3 regions of the Phyllobacterium sp. UNC302MFCol5.2 genome follow, and region 2 is predicted to be linked to each of the others. Evidence: riboswitches for the same ligand, from Rfam matches in the RefSeq annotation. Region 2 holds a riboswitch; each other region holds the start of a gene.
What was found. Region 2 has a riboswitch for cobalamin ahead of BR48_RS0100600 (aromatic ring-hydroxylating dioxygenase subunit alpha). Riboswitches for the same ligand answer to the same signal wherever they lie in the genome.

Region 1 (5,937 bases), on a different contig from region 2:
CCGAACGGCTTTGTACGTCGCCCTTCACCCCGTCGAGTTCATCGCCGCTGATGAGATCGGTCTTGTTGAGAATGATGAGGTCCGCTGCACGGATCTGGTCCTCGAAGAGTTCTTCGAGCGGGCTCTCATGGTCGAGCGATTCGTCCTGCGACCGCTGCGCGTCGACCTTGTCGTGATCGTCGGCAAAGCGACCTTCCGAAACTGCGGCGGCATCGATCACGGTCACGACGCCGTCGACAGTCACCTGCGTCTTGATTTCCGGCCAGTTGAATGCCGCCACCAGCGGTTGCGGGAGCGCAAGGCCCGAAGTTTCGATGACGATATGATCAGGACGATCGGGACGATCGAGCAGTTTCGTCATGGTCGGGATGAAATCATCAGCCACGGTGCAGCAGATGCAGCCATTGTTGAGTTCGATCACATCCTCGTCGCGACAAGCCTCGATACCGCAGCCCTTGAGCAACCCGCCATCGACACCGAGATCGCCGAATTCATTGATGATCAGCGCAATGCGCTTGCCATCGGCATTCTCGAGCAGATTGCGGATCATCGTCGTCTTGCCCGAACCAAGGAAGCCGGTGATGACCGTTGCCGGAATCTTCTGACCCTGCATGTTGTTATCCCTTCATTTTGAGCGGCAGACCTGCTGCCACGAAATAGACTGTTGCCGCGGCGCCAGCCACAGCTTGATGGAGACGACCGGCATGATCGCGAAAGTCGCGTGCCATGCGGTTCTCCGGAACGATGCCGAGGCCAACCTCGTTGGAGACGCAAACGACCGCACCTTTGAGATGCGGCAGAGCTGCGGCAAACCTTGCCGTTTCCGCCATGACATCACGCTCGGCCATCATGAGGTTGGTGACCCAAAGTGTCAGGCAGTCGACAAGAACCGCTGTGCCCTCGGCCGCATGCACTTCCAGCGCGGAAACCAGATCGAGCGGTTCTTCGACCGTCGTCCACAATACGCCGCGCCGCGCCTTGTGGTGGTCGATGCGAGCGGACATCTCATCGTCCCACGCCCTGCCCGTCGCAAGATAGATCGCCTCCTTGCCGGATGACTCGATCAGTCCTTCGGCAAAGGAGGATTTGCCGGAGCGCGCGCCGCCGAGCACAAAGGTGACCCCGCGCTCCAGCACGGCCATCAGGCCTCAAGCTCCGAGGCCGCGTAGCTCTGGATGGCAAAGCCGAGCGCAGTGCCGAGCACCACCCAGAAGAAGAGGTTGGTCGCGAGCGTCGATACCGCGAACTCGGATGCCAGTGTCGGCGGCACGGCGGAAGTAAGATCGTCCGCTTCCGGAGCGCCATAGATATGCGGCGCAACAATGAGCACGAGGCCGAGTACCCTCGCCCAGATTTCCTCACGCAGAACGATGAAGTAGACGCCGCCCGCAGTCAGCAGCACCGTGATGAGCCACCAGGCTTGCCGTGTCGCGAGATCGGCGGCGGGCATGGCCGGCAGTTCCGGGGCAAGACTGAACGATGGCGCGAGGTTGAAGATGAAGAACCCGGCCAAGCCCCAATAAATGCCGTTCTGCACGGTGATCTTGCGTCCAAGAAACAAGGCGGCCGCGCCAGTGATCAGGGCGAAACCCGCTCCGGCGACAAGATTGATCAGCAACGTATTACCCAAGCGGCCGAATGGCAGCGCCGGGCTCGCCTCTTCCTCTTCGTGAGTGTGCGGCGCCACGGCAGGTGCGGTCTCGCCGGCGGCGGCAGGCGCTGCGGCATGCTCGTGCTCGTGGCCGCCTGCGGCGTTCTCATATTCTTCCGCGTGCAGGATAAGTGGCACGCTGCGCACGTACATGGCTGGCGTCAATAGAATACCAGCAAACAGACCGGCCACGATCGTAGCCAGAAGATATTTAACCAACATCGATATCTCTCCGAATTCCCATATCAAGACACCGGGCTGTCGAAACGACACCCGGACCAGATAAACCCTCAGTTTTCAATGCTTAAGCGGTGGCGGCCGAATCATTACATCCAGCCGGGCTCCAACCTCAGTGGCAGGGGAATCCGTAGGAATGGCGGGTGTCGTGCGCCGTATCGTGCAGCGTTTCGGAATGGGAAAGACCCACGCCATAAACGATGAACACGCCGAGCAGCATTGAAACCACCGCCGTCGTCAGACGCGATGCGAGCGGGAGAGATATCGTAGTCGAAGTACGTGCAGCCATAACAACCTCCGTGCAGGGCCAGAAGGGACATTCCCCTTCGGTCTTGGGCACCATTGCCCTATGACTGGCAGGTCTCCTGGCTCGCGGGTCGCAGGATCAATGCCGCCTTCCCGGTTTCCCAGTGGCTGCCCTCGGCTTGCGCCTTAGGCCTTGGCATGAATCCTCGCCGCTCTACAGTCGCGGGGTCGGCTGCGGTAGGGCCGCCCTGATGGGTACGGCCGTCGCATTCCCTTTTGATCCCATGGCCTTTGGCCGAACGGGAACCAATCATGGGTTGAACGTTATTCACCAAGCACCGAGAATGTCAAACGAAACCGCGCGACGTTTTTCGCTTTAGTACGGTCAAGGGAAAACTTCGAGATCGGTGTTCCTGTATTCGTCATCCGTCGCCAGGATTGGCACCCAATAATGTTTCGCACAGGTCTACATACTCAACGTGCGATCAACGCATGGACATCGAGGACTTCAGCCAGTTGGTCGGCTATCGAATCGAGCGCGGCATCGACGCCCGCCCTGTAGTCGAAGGCATTGGCGTTGATTCCCAGCGAACGCAGCAATGCGGAGCGATAGGCATCGGTGCCGAACAGGCCGTGCATATAGGTCCCGAAGACCTTACCGTCGGCTGAAATCGCGCCATCCTCGACGCCGTTGATCATCGCCGTCGGGCGGCTGCAATCCAGGCCGGTCGTCTTGCCAAGGTGGATTTCATAGCCGCTCAGCGGCACGTCGTATTGCAGCGAATGAGCCGCAACATTGCGAACGGTCTTCTCCGGCTCCATCACCGTTTCGATATCGAGATGGCCAAGGCCCTCGATTTGCGTCACTGCACCTTCGATGCCCTCAGGGTCGCGCACCGTGCGCCCGAGCATCTGATATCCACCGCATATGCCCATGATCGAGCCGCCGCGACGCCGGTGAAGGTTGAGGTCCTTGTCCCAGCCGTTTTCCCGGAAGCGTATAAGATCACCGATCGTCGATTTCGACCCGGGGATGATGACGAGACCGGCATCGACGGGCAGTTGCTCCCCGCTTCGGACAAACACGACATCGACATCAGCCTCGGCCATCAGCGGATCGAGGTCGTCGAAATTGGCAATGCGGTCAAGCACTGGCACCGCGACTTTCAGCGCGCGGCCGTTCCCCTTTACCAATCGCTCCAGCACGACGGAATCTTCTGCGGGAAGCCGGGAAGCATCCTTCAGCCATGGCACGACGCCAAATGAAGGCCAGCCGGTGAACCGGGTGATTGCCTTCAAGCCTTCGTCGAAGAGCGAGACGTCGCCCCGAAACTTGTTGATGATATATCCGATGATCGCGGCGCGATCCTCCGGCGGCAGGATCGCGTGGGTGCCGACAATCGATGCGATGACGCCGCCGCGGTCGATATCGCCGACGAGAACGACCGGCACATTGGCGCGGGTTGCAAAGCCCATATTGGCGATATCGCCAGCCCGCAGATTGATTTCGGCAGGCGAGCCCGCGCCCTCGACGATGACGAGATCGGCACCATCGCAAACGATGTCAAAGGACTGCATCACGGCATCGAGCAGTTGCCCCTTGAGCTTCTGGTAGTTCCGGCCCTTCGCCTGGCCCCAGACCTTGCCTTGCACGATGATCTGGCTGCCGGTTTCCGACTGCGGCTTCAGGAGCACGGGATTCATGTGGATGGAGGACGGCACACCGCAGGCCAGCGCCTGCAGCCATTGCGCGCGACCTATCTCGCCGCCGTCATCGCTGACCGCCGCATTGTTCGACATGTTCTGCGGTTTGAACGGCCGGACAACCAGCCCGCGCTTGTGCGCAAGCCGGCACAGACCCGCCACCAGGACGGATTTCCCAACATCTGAACCGGTTCCCTGCAACATGATTGCGCGTGTCATGGGCTTTGAGTAGCGGATATGTCTTTCTCTTCCTAGTCCTGCCTTGGACGTTGCGCCCCGGGAAGCTTGGGATAGAGTGGCAAGCAATAAGAAATGCAGGGAGGGTGCCATGGACAGTAGCGTTGATTCGACCGCTGGCCAGTTCGAACTCAATGAGGATCAACTGGCGATCCAGGACATGGCGCGCGCCTTCGCCGCCGACCGCGTCGCGCCGAACGCGCTGGCGTGGGATCGCGACAAGCATTTCCCCGCCGATGTCATCCGCGAGACCGGACCGCTCGGCATGGGCGGCATCTACGTGCGCGAGGATGTCGGTGGTTCAGGCCTGAAACGGCTCGATGCCGTGCTGATCTTCGAGGCGCTCGCCGCCGCCTGTCCGGCGTTCTCGGCATTCATCTCCATCCACAACATGGGCGCGTGGATGATCGACACGTTCGGCAGCGAGGAGCAACGTCAACGCTTCGTGCCGCGCCTGACATCGATGGAGTGGCTTGCAAGCTATTGCTTGACCGAGCCGAACTCCGGTTCCGATGCCGCCGCCCTGAAGACCCGCGCGGTGCGTGAGGGCGATCACTACATCCTCAACGGCGCCAAGCAGTTCATCTCGGGCGCCGGCGATTCCGACCTTTACGTGACGATGGTGCGCACCGGCGAGGATGGACCGAAGGGCATCTCTGCGCTGGTCGTGCCTAAAGATGCGCCCGGCCTTTCATTTGGCGCCAATGAATACAAGATGGGCTGGAACGCCCAATCCACCCGCCAGGTCATCTTCGAGAACTGCCGTATCCCAGTTGCCAACCGGCTCGGCGAGGAAGGTGACGGCTTTCGCATTGCCATGGGCGGGCTCGACGGCGGGCGGCTCAACATTGCGGCATGCTCGCTTGGCGGCGCGCAATCGGCCCTCGACAAGGCGCTGGTCTATGCCAGTGAGCGCAAGGCGTTCGGCAAGGCGATCAATGAGTTCCAGGCGCTTCAGTTCAAGCTTGCCGATATGGAGACGGAGCTTTCAGCTGCCCGCATGCTGCTCTACACAGCGGCATCAAAGCTTGACCGCAAAACGCACGACGCTTCCAAATGGTCCGCCATGGCCAAGCGCTTCGTCACCGACAAGGGGTTCGATATCGCCAACGACGCTCTGCAGATCCATGGCGGCTATGGCTACCTGCACGACTATGGCGTGGAGAAACTGGTACGTGACTTGCGGGTGCACCAGATCCTGGAAGGCACGAATGAAATCATGCGAGTTATCATCGCGCGGCACATGACGGGCCGTTGAAATTTCAAATTGAGGGAGAAGTGCGATGACGACTGTCGCTTTTATCGGCCTTGGACATATGGGCAACCCGATGGCCGCCAATCTCGTCAAGGCAGGCCATAACGTACTTGGGTTCGATCTCGTGCCCGAAAACCTCGATACCGCGCGGGGCAACGGCGTAACGATTGCAGATAATGCCGAGGCCGCCGTCGCCGAGGCCGATGTTGTCATTACGATGCTCCCGGCCGGCAAGCACGTGCTTTCGGTCTACGAGGCGGTTGCCAAGGCAGCACGAAGCGGCGCGCTTTTCATCGATTCATCGACGATCGACGTCGACTCCGCCCGCAAGGCGCATGCGATCGCCGCGGAGAACGGACTGCTGTCCGTCGATGCACCTGTCTCAGGCGGCATTGGCGGCGCGGCGGCGGGCACCCTCACCTTCATGGTGGGCGGTTCCGATGAAGCCTTCGTCAAAGCCGAACCGATCTTGAAACCGATGGCCGGGCGGATCGTTCATTGCGGCGAAGCGGGCAACGGCCAGGCGGCCAAAATCTGCAACAACATGATCCTCGGCATTTCGATGATCGGTGTCAGCGAAGCTTTCACGCTGGCCGAAAAGCTTGGG
Region 2 (5,937 bases):
GACACCTGATCATTTGCGACAAACTAAAATTGAAAACGAGATTACTGGGCAATTTCAGGAGCAAGACATGACCCGCATCACCGATCTTCGGGTTTTCGACATCCGTTTCCCTACGTCGCAGGGGCTTGACGGTTCCGACGCGATGAACCCGGATCCGGATTATTCGGCGGCCTATGTCGTTCTTGATACGGATAAGGGTGGTCTTGCCGGGCACGGCCTCACATTCACCATCGGGCGTGGCAACGAGATTTGCTGCCTCGCCATCGAAGCGATGAAGCATCTGGTCATCGGACTTGAACTCGACTGGGTGAAGGAAAATCCGGGACGCTTTTGGCATTTCATCACTGGCGACAGCCAATTGCGCTGGATCGGGCCGGACAAGGGCGCCATGCATCTTGCCACCGGCGCCGTCGTCAACGCCGTCTGGGACTTGCTGGCCAAGGAAGCCGGCAAACCAGTCTGGCAGCTGGTCGGCGAGATGACGCCGGAGGAAATCGTCAACATTGTCGATTTCCGCTACCTGACCGATGTTCTGACTCGCGACGAGGCACTCGACATTCTGCGGAAAGCCGATGCCGGTAAGGCGGAACGCATCGCTGCCCTCAAGGCCGAAGGCTATCCTTGCTATACGACCTCCGCCGGTTGGCTAGGCTATTCCGACGAAAAGCTGCGCCGGCTTTGCCAGGAGGCCGTCGATGCCGGCTTCAACCACGTCAAGATGAAGGTCGGGCGCGATCTCGAGGATGACATCCGCCGGCTGACGATCGCCCGCGAGGTGATCGGGCCAGACCGTATCCTGATGATCGATGCCAACCAGGTCTGGGAGGTCAACGAGGCCATCGACTGGGTGAAGAAGCTTGCCTTCGTCAAGCCGTTCTTCATCGAGGAACCGACGAGCCCGGATGATGTCGCCGGGCATCGCAAGATTCGCGAGGCGATCAAGCCGGTCAAGGTGGCGACCGGCGAGATGTGCCAGAACCGGATCATGTTCAAGCAGTTCATCGCTGAAGGTGCGATCGATGTGGTCCAGATCGATTCCTGCCGCATGGGCGGGCTCAACGAGGTGCTGGCGGTGCTGCTGATCGCGGCGAAATACAATCTGCCGGTCTGGCCGCATGCGGGTGGGGTTGGCCTCTGCGAATATGTGCAGCATTTGTCGATGATCGACTACATCGCGGTGTCGGGCACCAAGGAGGGGCGGGTGATCGAATATGTCGATCATCTGCACGAGCATTTCGTCGATCCCTGCGATATTCGCAATGCCGCCTATATGCCCCCTTCGATGCCGGGATTCTCGATAGAGATGAAGCCGGAATCGATCAGGCAATATCTGCATCGCCCAATGGTATGATCAGCGTCAGTGCCACAAATCGACAGCGCCCGGGGTCAAGGGTGCGGCGCACCATTTGACCGCAATGCCGCGTGTCGCCGTTCGTAAATGGGATGTCGTTTCCGCACCTATCCTTTTCCAAAGCCCGATGCTTTTATCGTAATCACTTGAGGTGCCGCTTTCTAGGGAAGGCGGAGAATTGGGAAGCCGGTTAAAACCCGGCGCTGCCCCCGCAACGGTAGTGGAGTAAAACGCGGCAAAACAGCCACTGGGAGTGCACCCCGGGAAGGCGCCGTGAAGTCTGAAAAGGCAACTCCAGAGCCCGGAAACCAGCCTTGAGGGAAAACCGACTGATCGCGGTGGGCGATCAAGGAGCATGGCTTTGTGCGGCCGACAAACGTTGGCTGCACGGACGTTCTTCTCCGTCACCACCAGTCAGTTCTTTGCAGGCTTAAGGCGAGGACGCGACATGGACATTCGCAATGAACTTCTCCGGAATCTCGGAAACCGGAAACCGGGCTACGGACTGGAACAGGCTTTCTACTCGGACCCAGACTACTACCGTCTCGACATGGAGACGATTTATTATCGCGACTGGCTGTTCATCGGCCATGATTGCGAAGTCGCCAAACCCGGCAATTATTTCACGGTACAGGTCGGCGACTACCCCGTCGTCATCGTTCGCGACCGCCAGGGACAGATTCGCGCCTTCCACAATTCCTGCCGCCATCGCGGTTCGCGCATCTGCGCGGGTGAGAAGGGGAGCTCGGCAAAACTCGTCTGCCCCTATCACCAGTGGACGTATGAGCTCGACGGACGTCTACTTTTTGCCCGCCAGATGGGTGACGATTTCGACGCGAGCCAGTTCAGTCTGAAAACGGTGCATTGCGAGAGCGTCGGCGGCTACATCTTCATCTGCCTGGCGCAGATCGCGCCCGATTTCACCCCGACACGAACCCTGCTCGAGCCGTACCTTGCGCCACACCGGCTGACGGAAACCAAGGTCGCCTTCCAGAGTTCGATCGTCGAGAAAGGCAACTGGAAGCTCGTCTGGGAGAATAACCGCGAGTGCTACCATTGCGCCGGCAACCATCCTGAGCTTTGCAAGACCTTCCCTGAAGCGCCGAGCGCCACCGGAATTCAGGGTTCGAAGGAAGATCCGGAAATGGTATCGCACTGGGACAAGTGCGAGGCGGCTGGTTTGCCAAGCGTATTCCGCATCGCTGAAGATGGGCAGTATCGGGCGACCCGTGTTCCGCTCATCAACAATGCCGAGAGCTATACTCTATCGGGCAAGCGCGCCGTCGGCCGTCAGCTCAGCGACGACGTCAACGCCAGGAGCATAGGTTCACTGCTCCTCTACCATTATCCAACGACCTGGAATCACATCCTTGGCGACCATGCGATCTCTTTCCGTGTCTTGCCACTCGGTCCGAACGAGACGCAAGTCACGACCAAGTGGCTAGTTCATAAGGATGCGGTTGAGGGCGTCGATTATAATCTCGAAGAGCTGACGCATGTCTGGCTGGAAACCAACGATCAGGACCGTCGCATCGTCGAAGAAAACGCGTTCGGCATTCGCTCGCCGGCCTATGAACCCGGTCCCTATTCGGTCGAGCATGAAGGCGGCGTCCTTCAATTCCTGGAATGGTATAGCAATGCCATGGAAGCGCGGCTTTCCGGCGATACGAAACTCAGCAGGGTTGCTTGAATGAACATTGGCGTTTCCCAGAATTATCCGCACCTCGACCAGATGCAGCCGTGGAACGACCGGCTGCATCTCGAATGTCTTTCGGTCGTCGAGGAAGCGCCCAATGTGAAGACCTTCACCTTCCGCTCGGATAATCATAACTGGTTTCGTTATGAGCCTGGCCAGTTCATGACCTTCGAGCTGCCCGTGCAACCGGAAGCGGTTTTGCGCACCTTTACATTGTCATCGAGCCCCTCCCGACCCTTCACCGTCGCCGTGACGGTCAAGGCGCAGGAAGATAGCATCGGCACGCGCTGGATGCTCGATCATCTCATGCCGGGCGTGCGCCTCAAGGCCTTTGGCCCGCTCGGCGACTTTTCGATGCGCAAGCATCCCGGCAGCAAGTATCTTTTCATATCAGCCGGCTCAGGCATCACGCCCATGATGTCGATGACGCGCTGGATGCATGATTGCGCGCCGCAGAGCGATATCAATTTCGTTACCTGCGCGCGGCGTCCGAGCGATATCATTTTCCGCAAGGAACTCGAATATCTGACGAGTTGCATGCCGAACCTGAAATTGACCTTCCTCATCAAGGAGCACGAGATGGGGCAGGTCTGGACCGGCATACGCGGCAGGCTCGAAACGCCGAAGCTGCCGCTGCTCGCCCCGGACTTCAAGGACAGGACCATTTTCTGCTGCGGTCCGGAAAGCTTCATGCGTGATGTGCGCAATATGCTCGAAGCGTCCGGATTCGACATGGCCCACTACCATCAGGAAAGCTTCGGCCCGGCGCCCGAGCCTGTCCTGCCGATGCTCGACGGGATCTCCACGGAGCCGGCCGCGAGCGCGACGGTGACGTTCTCGATGTCGAGCATGGAGGTGCCATGCGCGGCCGGAGAAACGATCCTCAAGGCGGCGCGCGGTGCTGGCATCCGCATTGCCGCCGCCTGCGAGTCGGGTCTTTGCGGCACGTGCAAAGTTATGAAGCTCGCCGGCAACGTCGACATGGACCACAATGGCGGCATCCTCGATGAGGAAATCGACGAGGGCTATATCCTCGCCTGCTGCTCCAAGCCGCTCGGCAATGTCGAAGTCGAGGCTTAAGGCAAACGGCGACCGTAGATCAGAGAGAGGGCAGTTCGCGCAAGAACCGGTCCAGTTCTTCGCGCGGCATGCCGACGACATGTTCTGGTCCCGGATATGTCCTGGCACTCACGTCGGCGACGAACTCGGAAAAGGCCGCGATCCTTTCCTGCTGCAGGCGGTCGAGTTCAGCCGTGAAGTTGCGATAGACCTTGGCGTGGCGCGGATAATGGCCGCGATTTGAACCGAGCACGTCGGCCGCGAAAAGATACTGCGCATCGCAGCCCGCGCCCGCGCCCATCGAGATCATGAAAAGCGATGTTCGCTCGCTGATGGCGGAGGCGACGTCAACCGGCACGACCTCTATCTCGGCGGCGAAGGCGCCTGCCTCTTCAAGCGCCCTGGTCTGCCGCCAGATTTCGAGCGCGCTCGTCGCAGTCTTCCCTACCGCCCTGAATCCGCCCGTCCAGGTCGCCTTGGACGGGATGAGGCCCACATGTCCGCATACGGGGATTCCCTCGTCGCGAAGCCGGCGCACCGTGGCAAGACTTGCGGCGCAATAGACAGCGTCAGCGCCCGCCTTGCGTGCCGTGAACGCACCCCGCAGGTAATCCTCGGCGGTGACGAAATCGCCGTATTCGAGCCCCGGCACGGTAAAGGCAGAGGGCGCCGCGTCGCGAAATTCCGGCGTAAGCAACGCCGGCGGTATGGAAAGCATGTCGACGCGGGCGCGTTCGGCGGCCTCGGCTTCCTCCAGCGTTTCGACCCGCAGCATGGTTAGCTGGCGGCGGCCCTTAAGTGCAAGAATGTCCGCGACGGTGGGGCGCAGGTTTCGCATGGTTATCCGCCTTAGGCCGCGAGCAGCGATTTGAGTTTGACATGGCTCGATTGAAGCTGCGCTGGAACCGGTCGCGCGCTGCGTTGGATCAACATCTCGGCGAGGCGAATATCTTTGGCGACAGCATTGCCGGGTCCGATGCCGCTTGCCGCGACAAGCCGGCCATCGGCGGCAAGATGAAAGAGGATGAAGGCATCGTCGCCAAGGTCACGGCGGATCGTCTCCGTCGCTTCGTCGGCAAGTCCCGCGACCTGCAGGCCGAGTTCGTATTGATCGGACCAGAACCACGGTACGGATTCGTGTGGCTCCCGGCCGCCGAGCATGTTGCGCGCGGCGAGGGAACCTTGTTCCTGCGCATTGCGCCAGGCCTCCAGGCGGACGCGTCGTCCGCCATAGATCGCGAGTGGAAAGGCGCAGCAATCCCCGGCAGCAAATATGTCAGGGTCGCTCGTCTGCAGCCAATCATTTACGATGATGCCATTGGCGGTTTCGAGACCGGCCGCTTCAGCCAGATCCGTGACAGGGACAGCGCCAATCCCGATCACCGCAAGATCGGCGGCAATTTCCATGCCGTCAGCAAGGGTGATGTTGACGCTGTCGTCCGTGTCGTTGATCGATGCGATCCCTGTTCCGCAGCGCAGACTGACGCCTTCATGGCGATGGCGGGCGGCGATGACCTCGGCGATCTCTTGCGGCACGCCCCGCATCAGGATACGCGGCTGCGCCTCGATGACCGTCACCGCCGCGCCGCGCTTGCGTGCGCTTGCGGCAAGTTCGAGGCCGATGAACCCACCACCGATGATAGCAATGCGTGCCGCCGGACCGAAGCGCGCACGGATGCGCAGCGCGTCGTCATAGCTGCGCAAGGTGACGCAATGTTTGCTGCCTGCAGCAAGCGGCAGGGCGCGCGGCAGAGCGCCTGTGGCAATCAGCAGCCGCTCGTATGCAATTTTTCGGCCGTTGTGAAGGACGACCGACTTTGCGGCCCGGTCG
Region 3 (5,937 bases), on a different contig from region 2:
GCAAAAAGGAACGAGACGGCAAGACCCGCGAGGATCAGCCGTTCGGGTCCTTGGCCTTCGATGCGCCGAACGAGCACCAGCACCAGCAGGGCCGCGAGCATGCCGCCCGAAAACGCGGCAATCGGCAGGGTCCAGATGCCGAAGCGATCGCCGAAGATGCTGATCACCGAGACGGCACCGGCGGCAGCGCCCGAGGAGAGGCCGAAGAGGAACGGGTCGGCGAGGTCGTTGCGTGTGACGGTCTGCAGCATCGCGCCGATGACGCCAAGGCCCGCACCGACGCAGAGCGCAAGGATGACGCGGGGCAGCCGAAGGTCGATGATGATGCGTTGCACCGGCGCGGCGACAGACGTGTCGCTGAGACCGGCGGCATGGGCAAGCACACGCATGACGTCGCCGAGCGGGATCAGTGTCGAGCCATAGGCAATCGAGGCAAGGGCAAGGGCGAGCATCGCCACGCTTGCGCCGATAAGCATGCGTCGTTGTGCGGGGGCGAAGCTCATTTACCCCCCTCTGGGCTGCCGCCCATCTCCCCCACAAGGGGGGAGAAAAGCCTGCAGTCATCTCGGCGCAATACCCTGCCGGTGGCGACTGAACTAATCGCCGGAAGCCAATCGATCTCCCCCCTTGTGGGGGAGATGCCCGGCAGGGCAGAGGGGGGCGAGTGGATCATTTCGTCAATGATTTTCGAATGCGTTGCCGCCTTTCCCTCCCCCTTGTGGGGAGGGTGGCTGCGCAGCAGCCGGGAGGGGCATGCCTGGGATGCCTCGAAGGGCTTCGCGGTCGCAAGAACCCCGCCCCGGACCTTCGGTCCGACCCTCCCCACAAGGGGGAGGGAAAGGCGCGAACCCGCAGAGGCCAACGCCTCTTTCGAGTAGCGAATGTGCGAAACCGCCAATCGATCTCCCCCCTTGTGGGGGAGATGCCCGGCAGGGCAGAGGGGGGTGAGTGGATCATTTCGTCAATGACTTTCGTATGCATGGCTCCGCCTTTCCCTCCCCCTTGTGGGGAGGGTGGTTGCGTAACAGCCGGGAGGGGCGTGCCTGTGATGCCTCGAAAGGCTTCGCGGTCGCAAGAACCCCGCCCCGGACCTTCGGTCCCACCCTCCCCACAAGGGCGCGAACCCGCAGAGGCCAACGCCTCGTTCGAGTAGCGCGTGTGCGAAGCCGCCAATCGATCTCCCCCTTGTGGGGGAGATGCCCGGCAGATCATTTCGTCAATGACTTTCGTATGCATGGCGCCGCCTTTTCCCTCCCCCTTGTGGGGAGGGTGGCTGCGCAGCAGCCGGGAGGGGCGTGCCTGTGATGAAACAAATAGCTTCGTGGTCGCAAGAACCCCGCCCCGGACCTTCGGTCCGACCCCTCCCCACAAGGGAGAGGGAAAGGCGCCAACCCGCAAAGGCCAACGCTTCGTTCGCGTAGCGAATGTGCGAAATCGCCAATCGGTCTCCCCCCTTGTGGGGGAGATGCCCGGCAGGGCAGAGGGGGGTGAGTGGATCATTTCGTCAATACTTTCAAATGCATTGCCGCCTTTCCCTCCCCCTTGTGGGAGGGTGGCTGCGCAGCAGCCGGGAGGGGCGTTGCTGGTCACCCCTCAAAACGCTTCCGGGTGCATCGCACGAGCGATCTTGCCGATGGCTTCGATATTGGCAGGGCCGGGCGTGATCTCGGCGTAGCGCAGGGCGACGAAGCGTTCGTTCTTCACCGCATCCGTCTCCTTCATCGCCGGGTGTGATTTGAGGAAGTTCAAAAGCTTCTGATAGCCGGCATCATCCTGATAATCGAGAAGGACGAGGAATTGCGGGTTGCGCGCGGCGACCGTTTCCCATGACGTCGTGCCCCAGCTCGTCTCCATGTCGTCCATGATGTTGACGCCGCCGGATTCGCGGATCAATGCCGACGGCATGGCGAACTTGCCGGCCGTGAACGGCTTGTCCTCACCGGAGTCATAGAGGAAGACGCGCGTATCGCCGTTGCCGCCGATCTTGCCCTTGATCGCGGCAAGCTCCGCCTTCCAGCCAGACACCAGCTTGTCGGCCTCGGCGTCCCTGCCGAAAATCTTGCCGAGCTTTTCAATGTCGCCATAGAGCAAATCCATCGAGGCTGCGGGACGGTTCTTGTCGAGATGAACGCAGCTCTCCGTCAGGACAAGCGTCTTGATGCCGTAGGGGGCGAGCGTGTCCGGCGTAACGTCGCCGCCCGGCTTCATGCCGTAGTACCAGCCGGCAAAGAAGAAATCGGGATTGGCGGCGACGAGGTTCTCGATGGTCGGATATTTAGGTGCAAGCTCGGGGATCGATCCTTGCTGGTTCTTGAACGCCTCATCGAGCTTGTACCAGCCGGAGATGCCGGTCACGCCGACAATCGAGGGCTGGAGGCCGAGCGCAAAAGCCATCTCGCTCATGTTGATATCCTGGATGACGGCGCGATTCGGCGCTGCGTCGAAGGTCAGCGGCGTGCCGCAATTGTCGACAGTGACCGGAAAGGCATATGCCGGCGCCGATAGCAGCGTGAGCGCGAGTGCGATGAGGGCTTTTTTCATGGGAGTCTCCGTGACTGATCAGATGGAACCGGGCGGGGAACGTCGAACACCATGAGCTCGCGGTCCTGATGCGGGTGGCGCAGGCGCAGGACGTCGAGGTCGAACACGTCGCTGACGATGCGCGGGGTCAATGTCTCGTTGGGTGTGCCGGCGGCGACGATCTTGCCAGCGTGCATGACGGCGACATGGCTGGCGAACGGCGCGACGAGCGGCAGGTCGTGCAGGACGGCGACGGTGGTGATGCCTAGCCCGGAAACGAGCGAAAGCAGGGCGCTGCGTGCCTTCGGATCGAGGTGATTGGTCGGCTCGTCGAGAAACAGGATCGCCGGTTGCTGGGCGAGAGCGCGCGCCAGCTGCAGCCTCTGCCGCTCGCCGCCGGACAGCGAACCAACCGTCCGCGCCGCAAACGACGCGACGCCGGCACGGTCCATGGCTTCCCCAACAATCTCGCGGTCCGTCGCGGCGCTGTAGAGTCCGCCATGTGGGATACGGCCAAGCGCCACGTAGTCGATGGCGCGCAACTGGCGGTCCGGCGTATCCGCCTGGCCGACGAAGGCAAAACGGCGCGCTCGATCCAGCGGGGTCAAGCGGCTAATATTCTCGCCTTCAATATGAATTGCTCCGCTTGTTGGCGCCGCAAGCCCTGCCAGCATCCGCAGCAGCGTCGACTTGCCGGCGCCGTTCGGACCGATGATGGCGAGCCGCGATCCGCGCGCAATTTGCAGCGATGCAGCCTCGACCAGGCACTTGCCGCCGATTCGATAGCTGACCATGTCGGCGCTGAGAAGGATGGAACTCATGGCTGGCGTTTTCCGGCAATCGAAGATCCTCGCACGTTGGAAACTTCGATCAACTGATGTAATGTTATATCGTATGATAGCAATCGCGGAGCAATGTCAACCGGCAGGATCCAGCCAGGGTGCGGGCACAGGCGATGATTATGATTAGGGTCGATGTGCATACCTGTCCTTCATGAGGACAGGAACAGGGAACGTGGATATTCCAATCACGGGACGCCTCAGCAGTTGCTCAAGGTCATCCGTAAACGGCAACATCGCATCGCTCCCGGTACACCCCGTCCGGTTCGAATCATTTGCTTGATGGCAGGTCTCCTGGCTCGCGGGTCTCAGCTTTGCCCGGCCTTCCCGATCGTTCGATCAGTGGCATCGTCAGGCAACGCTCGCCGCTTACAGTTGCGGGGGCAGCCACGGTCTCGATCCCTATTGGGTACGCCTCACCGTGTTCCCTTTTCATCTCCGGTGTTGTCATCCCGGAGAAACCATCGGCGCGGATGCTATGCGGGGATTTCTCCGCTGGCAAGCACGTTTATACGGCAAAATTCTCAAGTGCTAAAATAATTGGCAACGGCACATTTTAGGACGTGCCCTATGAAAGAGAGTAGTTTAGGTTTCAGTTTGTTTCGCGCGATGCGCGGCTAGTTATTTGAGGCGATATGGCAATTCACGCTGCGGTCTACCATCTGACGCACTATAAATATGACCGTCCGATCATGCTCGGACCTCAGGTCATTCGCCTGCAGCCTGCGCCGCATTCGCGTACGAAGGTTCTCAGCCACTCCCTGAAAGTCAGCCCTTCCAATCACTTCGTCAACCTGCAGCAGGATCCCTACGGGAATTTTCTCGCCCGCTTTGTGTTTCCCGAGCCTGTGACCGAACTGAAGATCGAGGTCGACCTCGTTGCGGACATGACGGTCTACAATCCCTTCGATTTCTTCGTCGAGCCGATCGCAGAGACGTGGCCCTTCGCCTATCCTGAGGATATCCGGGACGACCTCTCGATCTATCTGAAGCCGGAGCCAACGGGTCCGCTGCTGAGCGCGTTTCTTGCAACGATCGACCGCAACCCGACCAATACGGTGAATTTCGTCGTCGACCTCAATGCACGTATCCAGCGCGAGGTTGGCTATGTCATCCGCATGGAAACCGGCGTTCAGGAGCCCGATACGACGCTCGGCGTCGCGACCGGTTCCTGCCGCGATTCGAGCTGGCTGCTCGTACAGGTCCTGCGCCATCTCGGCATCGCGGCCCGGTTCGTCTCCGGCTATCTGATCCAGTTGAAACCCGATCTCGTCGCCCTCGATGGCCCGGCGGGGACGAACAAGGATTTCACCGACCTTCACGCGTGGTGCGAGGTTTATCTGCCGGGCGCGGGCTGGATCGGACTTGATCCGACCTCGGGTCTTCTGACCGGCGAAAGCCATGTTCCGCTCGCCGCAACGCCGCACTACAGGAATGCCGCCCCGATTTCCGGCATGGCCGAACCCGCCAATGTCGAGTTCAATTTCGACATGCATGTGACACGGGTCTCCGAACATCCGCGCATAACCAAACCGTTCTCGGACGAATCCTGGGCAGCGCTTGATGCTTTGGGCGACAAGGTCGATGCGATGCTGCAGCAGCGCGACGTGCGGCTGACCATGGGCGGTGAGCCCACCTTCGTGTCGATCGACGATTTCGAATCCGGCGAGTGGAACACCGATGCGGTCGGCCCGACCAAGCGCGAAAAGGCCGACATGCTGATCCGCCGACTGCGCGATCGCTTTGCGCCCGGCGGCTTCCTGCATTATGGGCAGGGCAAATGGTATCCGGGCGAAAGCCTGCCGCGCTGGACGTTCTCGCTCTACTGGCGCAAGGACGGCAAGCCGATCTGGGTCGATCCGAACCTCATCGCTGCCGAAAACAGCAAGGGCGAGATCAAGCCGGCGGACGCCGAAAAGCTCTTGACCGGCATGGCGAATGTTCTCGGCGTCGAAACGGAGATGGTCGCGCCGGCCTATGAGGATCCGGCCGAGTGGCTGGTCAAGGAAGGCAACCTGCCGGCCAATGTCGATCCCTCCAATTCGAAACTCAAAGACCCGGAAGAGCGCAGCCGCATGTCCCGCGTCTTCGAACGTGGCCTGACTGAACCGACGGGTTATGTGCTTCCGGTACAGCGCTGGAACAGCCAGGCTGTTGCCGGCCCGCGCTGGCGCAGCGAAAAGTGGACGACACGCCGTGGCAGGCTCTTTCTGGTGCCAGGGGATTCGCCAGTCGGATACCGCCTGCCGCTCGGAGCGCTGCCGCATGTCCCGCCTTCGGAATATCCCTATATCGTGCCCGTGGACCCCTCCGTGGAACGCGGACCGCTTGCCGACTCGATTGCTCAGGCAGATCCGGCGGCCCGGGACACGCCGCAGGCTGTTGCCTCCTTTACAGCCGCCGAAGGCGGGCAGCAGGAGCGAGTGGAACAGGAACTCGGCGATATTGGGGGTGCGGTGCGCACCGCGATCTCGGTTGAGCCGCGCGAGGGCCGCCTCAGCGTATTCATGCCGCCGGTTGAAGCGCTGGAGGACTATCTCGAACTTGTCGGCGCCGCCGAGGCTGCCGCGGCGAAGCT

Region 1: it holds a riboswitch for cobalamin, as region 2 does, so the genes downstream of both, BR48_RS0113475 (CbtB domain-containing protein) here and BR48_RS0100600 (aromatic ring-hydroxylating dioxygenase subunit alpha) in region 2, are expected to answer to the same signal.
Region 3: it holds a riboswitch for cobalamin, as region 2 does, so the genes downstream of both, BR48_RS23680 (ABC transporter ATP-binding protein) here and BR48_RS0100600 (aromatic ring-hydroxylating dioxygenase subunit alpha) in region 2, are expected to answer to the same signal.

The regions. Positions count from the first base shown of each region.
Region 1 is NZ_JMLL01000011.1:442,413-448,349, forward strand. Features, by position in the region: gene cobW (cobalamin biosynthesis protein CobW) at 1-613, opposite strand, end outside; gene cobU (bifunctional adenosylcobinamide kinase/adenosylcobinamide-phosphate guanylyltransferase) at 618-1,142, opposite strand; gene BR48_RS0113470 (CbtA family protein) at 1,142-1,873, opposite strand; gene BR48_RS0113475 (CbtB domain-containing protein) at 2,001-2,177, opposite strand; cobalamin riboswitch at 2,226-2,460, opposite strand; gene BR48_RS0113480 (cobyric acid synthase) at 2,609-4,057, opposite strand; gene BR48_RS0113485 (isobutyryl-CoA dehydrogenase) at 4,167-5,333, shown strand; gene mmsB (3-hydroxyisobutyrate dehydrogenase) at 5,359-5,937, shown strand, end outside.
Region 2 is NZ_JMLL01000001.1:127,125-133,061, forward strand. Features, by position in the region: gene BR48_RS0100590 (fumarylacetoacetate hydrolase family protein) at 1-9, shown strand, start outside; gene BR48_RS0100595 (L-fuconate dehydratase) at 68-1,351, shown strand; cobalamin riboswitch at 1,484-1,683, shown strand; gene BR48_RS0100600 (aromatic ring-hydroxylating dioxygenase subunit alpha) at 1,800-3,041, shown strand; gene BR48_RS0100605 (hybrid-cluster NAD(P)-dependent oxidoreductase) at 3,042-4,127, shown strand; gene BR48_RS0100610 (3-methyl-2-oxobutanoate hydroxymethyltransferase) at 4,147-4,944, opposite strand; gene BR48_RS0100615 (FAD-dependent oxidoreductase) at 4,956-5,937, opposite strand, start outside.
Region 3 is NZ_JMLL01000010.1:303,228-309,164, reverse strand. Features, by position in the region: gene BR48_RS0103435 (iron ABC transporter permease) at 1-503, opposite strand, end outside; gene BR48_RS0103425 (ABC transporter substrate-binding protein) at 1,594-2,541, opposite strand; gene BR48_RS23680 (ABC transporter ATP-binding protein) at 2,538-3,341, opposite strand; cobalamin riboswitch at 3,626-3,840, opposite strand; gene BR48_RS0103415 (transglutaminase family protein) at 3,995-5,937, shown strand, end outside.